2 regions of the Stenotrophomonas sp. FBCC-B152 genome follow, and region 2 is predicted to be linked to the other one. Evidence: predicted binding sites of a transcription regulator. Region 2 holds the regulator's gene; the other holds the start of a gene.
The links. The regulator FliA, encoded in region 2, starts transcription of late flagellar genes. The targets are predictions, from matches to a motif close to TAAAGTTTNNCNNNCNNNGGCCGATAA.

Region 1 (2,389 bases), 1.2 Mb from region 2:
CTCTACGAGCAGCCACGCAGGGCGTGGCTCTACGAGCAGCCACGCAGGGCGTGGCTCTACGCTTCGGCTGATTCGTCCGCGTCCAGCGTTTCTACCGCGCGACCGTGCAGGCGGCGCCAGATCCACTGCAATGCATGCGCCGGGGTTCCCTGCAGCTGCTCCAGCAGCGCCAGCGCCTGGGCCTGGCTGATCCGGCCATGCCGGCACAGCAGGCTGGCCGACGCGCCGGCGCGCGCGAAGCGAAGGCTGGCGGCCAGCCCGCCGCCCGTCGCATCGGCGTCGCGCAGCAGCGCCTGGTGCACCGACGGCGGCAGCTCCCAGGCCGCCGCGATGCGGCTGGCCACCGGCAGGGTCCAGGCATCCAGCAGGGTGCTGGCCAGCTGCGGTGACGGTGGCACGCCCTGCTCACGGGCAACATCCAGCAGGTGCCGCATCACCAGGGCCGCGCCCAGGCCCTGGGTGAGCCCCATCCACTGCGCGGCGAAGCCGTCCTCATGGGTGACCAGGCGGGCGTGATCGGCCGCAGCCCGTGAAGCCAGCAGCGCGTGCTCCCAGACCACGGTGCCGAACTGCGGAAAGGCGTCGCTGTGCAGTTGCATGACCGGCTGCACCAGCACCGCGCTGATGATCTGGCGGATGCCCTCGGTACCCACCAGCGTGACCGCACGCTGCAGGCTGTCCACCGGCTTGGCCTGCAGCCGGTAGACCGGGCTGTTGGCGATGCGCAGCAGGTTGCCGGTCAGCACCGCGTCCTGGCCGATGATCGAGGCCATGCTGCGTGCCGACGCGTCGCTGTCGTTCACGGTCTGGATCAGCTGCGGCAGCAGCTGCGGCCGGCGCGGGAGGTGCCGGGCCGACCAGTCCTGCGCCTCCAGCGCGGCCGCCACCGCTGCCAGCAGGGTCGCGTCCTGCGCGCCGGTGGCCTGCGCGCTGCCAATGCCCGGCATCAGCGCCAGCGCGTGCAGGCCGGCCTGCAGCACCTCACCGGCCTCGGCGCCGGAGGGCTCCGTCAAAGCAGGTGGCTGCGGCTGCGCGCGGCTTCGGCTGCGGGTGCCCTCCGGCACCGGAGCCGCCCCCGCCCCTGCCGGGCGGCGATACAGCCCCCAGCCCAGGAATGCCACGACCAGCACGCCGGCCGCCCCCGCCAGGATCGTCATCATCGGGCCGCGCCCCTGCCGGTGCGGCACCGCACCCGAATTGTCGCCACTGCACCCACGTGTTCCGTCCTGGCTTGCCGGTACTGCGCACCGTTGCCACGGCATCGGCCCGGAACCGGGCAACTTTAGCGCGCGATGGTCATCCGGCGCTGACAACACCGTCCGACGGAATGCACTAGAATGGCGCCGCGCGACCCGTCCTGCCCAACCGACGACGTCGCTTTTTTTGTTTTACACCCCACCTTTTGCTGGTACGTTCGCCGGCGTTTGCCGCCGTTCGCACCATCGGAGTCACCATGTTATTTGAAACCCTCGAAACGTCCGGTCATGAACAGGTGGTGTTCTGCCACAGCCGCGATGCCGGTCTGAGGGCCATCATCGCCATCCACAACACCACGCTGGGCCCGGCGCTGGGCGGCGTGCGCATGCGGCCCTACGCCAGCACGGACGACGCACTGGCAGACGCGCTGCGGCTCAGCCGCACGATGACCTACAAGAACGCACTGGCGGGCTTGAATGTCGGGGGTGGCAAGGCGGTGATCATCGGCGACCCGCGCAGGGACAAGACCGAGGTGCTGTTCCGCGCGTTCGGTCGCTACGTGGATTCGCTCGGCGGGCGTTACATCACCGCCGAGGACGTTGGTACCGACGTCAATGACATGGAAAACATCTACCTGGAAAGCGAGTACGTCACCGGCGTGCACCAGGTCCACGGGGGCTCGGGCGACCCGGCCCCGTTCACCGCCTACGGCGCGCTGCAGGCGCTGATGGCGGCCATGCAGCACAAGCTCGGCCACGAGGAAGTGGGCAAGGTCAGCATCGCGGTGCAGGGCCTGGGCCATATCGGCATGGAACTGGTCAAGCTGCTGCGGGATCGCGGCGCCAAGCTGTTCGTCACCGACCTGGACCCTGCGCTGGTGGAGCGTGCGGTGACCGAGTACGGCGCCGAGGCGGTCAAGCCCGACGACATCTACGACGTGAACGCCGATGTGTTCGCGCCGTGCGCGCTGGAAGGGGCGATCAACCCGCAGACCCTGCCGCGCCTGAAGTGCAGAATCGTCTGCGGCACCGCCAACAACCAGCTCTCCACGCCTGAGATCGGCGATGAGCTGCATGCCCGCGGCATCCTGTATGCCCCGGACTATGCGGTGAACGCGGGCGGGGTGATGAACGTGTCGCTGGAAATCGACGGCTACAACCGCGAACGCGCGATGCGCCTGATCCGCAGCATC
Region 2 (2,389 bases):
CCGCACCATCGCCGTCACCGGCGGCAAGGGCGGCGTGGGCAAGACCAACGTGTCGGCCAACCTGGCCGTGGCGCTGGCCGACATGGGCAAGCGCACGCTGCTGCTGGATGCCGACCTGGGCCTGGCCAACATCGATGTGATCCTGGGCCTGCAGCCCAAGCTGACCCTGGCCGACCTGGTCGCCGGGCGCTGCACGCTGGATGAAGTGATCCTGGAAGGCCCCGGCGGCGTGCTGGTGGTGCCGGCCGCGTCCGGCCGCCGCCACATGGCCGAACTGCAGCCGGCCGAACACGTGGGCCTGGTCAACGTGTTCTCCGAACTGGAACGCGACCTGGACTTCATGGTGGTCGACACCGCCGCCGGCATCACCGACGGCGTGCTCACCTTCTGCCAGGCCGCCCAGGACACCGTGGTGGTGGTCTGCGACGAGCCGGCCTCGATCACCGACGCCTATGCCCTGATCAAGGTGCTCTCGCGCGAACGTGGCGTGGACCGCATCCAGGTGGTGGCCAACATGGTGCGCGACCCCAACGAAGGCCGCGTGCTGTATGAAAAGCTGAGCCGGGTCTGCGACAAGTTCCTGGCCGATGTCTCGCTGAACTACCTGGGCTGCGTGCCGCAGGACGACTGGCTGCGCCTGTCGGTGCAGCGCCAGCAGCCGGTGGTGAAGGCCTACCCGTCCAGCCCGTCGGCGCAGGCGATCGCCGAGATCGCCCGCCGCACCGCGCGCTGGCAGGCCCCGACCGAGCCGCGCGGCGGCGTTGAATTCTTCCTGGAACGCATCCTCAAGCAACGCGGGGTGACCGCATGAAAGGCGCCGCACAATACAAAGAGGTGCAGCGCGCCGCAGCCAACGAGTGCATTGCCCAGCACTCGGACCTGGTCCGGCGCATCGCCCACCACCTGGCCGCACGCCTGCCGGCCAGCGTTGAAGTCGACGACCTGATCCAGGCCGGCATGATGGGCCTGATCGAGGCCTCGCGCAGCTACGACGCCGACCAGGGCGCCTCGTTCGAAACCTATGCTTCGATCCGCATCCGCGGCTCGATGATCGACGAGATCCGCCGGGGCGACTGGGTGCCGCGTTCGGTGCACCGCCGTGCCCGTGACGCCGCCTCTACCATCCGCCGGCTGGAGCAGAGCACCGGCCGTGCCGCCAGCGCCACCGAAGTGGCCGCCGCGATGGACATGCCGCTGCCCGATTACCTGCGCCTGATGGAAGACGCCGCGCGTGGCCAGGTGCTGAGCCTGGAATCGCGGATCGAAGACCAGGGCGAGCTGGATACCGTCGCCCAGGGCGGCCCGACCCCGCAGCAGGTGCTGGAGCGCGGTGAGTTCGGCCGCGAACTGGGCAATGCGATCGGCCTGCTGCCCGAACGCGAACAGCTGGTGCTGTCGCTGTACTACGAGCAGGAACTGAACCTGAAAGAGATCGGCGCGGTGCTCGGCGTCAGCGAGTCGCGCGTCTGCCAGATCCATGGCCAGGCAGTGCTGCGCCTGCGTGGCCGACTGAAGATCTTCGAGGCGGCCGACGCCGGCCTCGAGAACACTTGATACCGAGGAAAGTGCTTTGAACAAGAACATGCGTATCCTGATCGTCGACGACTTCTCGACCATGCGTCGTATCGTCAAGAACCTGCTGGGCGATCTGGGCTTCACCAATACGGCCGAAGCCGAGGACGGGCATGCCGCGCTGGCCCTGCTGCAGAGCCAGCCGTTCGATTTCGTGGTCACCGACTGGAACATGCCGGTCATGACCGGTATCGACCTGCTCAAGGCGATCCGCGCCGACGCCAAGCTCAAGACCCTGCCTGTGCTGATGGTCACCGCAGAAGCCAAGCGTGAGCAGATCATCGAAGCCGCCCAGTCCGGCGTGAACGGCTACATCATCAAGCCGTTCACGGCTGCGACCCTGGAAGAGAAGCTCGGCAAGATCTTCGAGCGCCTGGCGGCCAGCGCCTGATGGAAACCCTTCGCGACAAATCGGCGCTGGTGCAGCGCCTGCAGGATGCCCTGGCCGCGCTGGAAAGCGGTGACGAAGCCGGTTGGCGCCGGGAAATCGACGCCCTGGCCGCGCTGCGCACCCAGCCGATGATGGCCGGGCTGAACCGGCTCGCCCGCGAGCTGGGCCAGGCGCTGGGCGAACTGCCCACCCTGCCCAGCGAAGCCGGCGAGCTGGACGATGCCTGCGCGCGCCTGGACCACGTGGTGGCGATGACCGAACAGGCCACCCACCGCACCCTGGACCTGGCCGAGGAATGCCGCGCGCTCACCGAGCAGCTGCGCGCCAACGGGCTGAGCCCGGACCAGGACCAGCAGCTGGACCGCATCCGCCACAACCTCACCGAGATCGCGCTCACCCAGAGCTACCAGGATCTCACCGGGCAGA

Region 1: a site for FliA is predicted at 1,259-1,285, ahead of NMB40_RS12620 (HDOD domain-containing protein). Genes of this name have one in related genera too.

The regions. Positions count from the first base shown of each region.
Region 1 is NZ_CP101442.1:2,703,263-2,705,651, forward strand. It holds gene NMB40_RS12620 (HDOD domain-containing protein) at 57-1,160, opposite strand; gene NMB40_RS12625 (Glu/Leu/Phe/Val dehydrogenase dimerization domain-containing protein) at 1,454-2,389, shown strand, end outside.
Region 2 is NZ_CP101442.1:1,499,295-1,501,683, reverse strand. It holds gene NMB40_RS07180 (MinD/ParA family ATP-binding protein) at 1-811, shown strand, start outside; gene NMB40_RS07175 (RNA polymerase sigma factor FliA) at 808-1,554, shown strand; gene cheY (chemotaxis response regulator CheY) at 1,571-1,963, shown strand; gene NMB40_RS07165 (protein phosphatase CheZ) at 1,963-2,389, shown strand, end outside.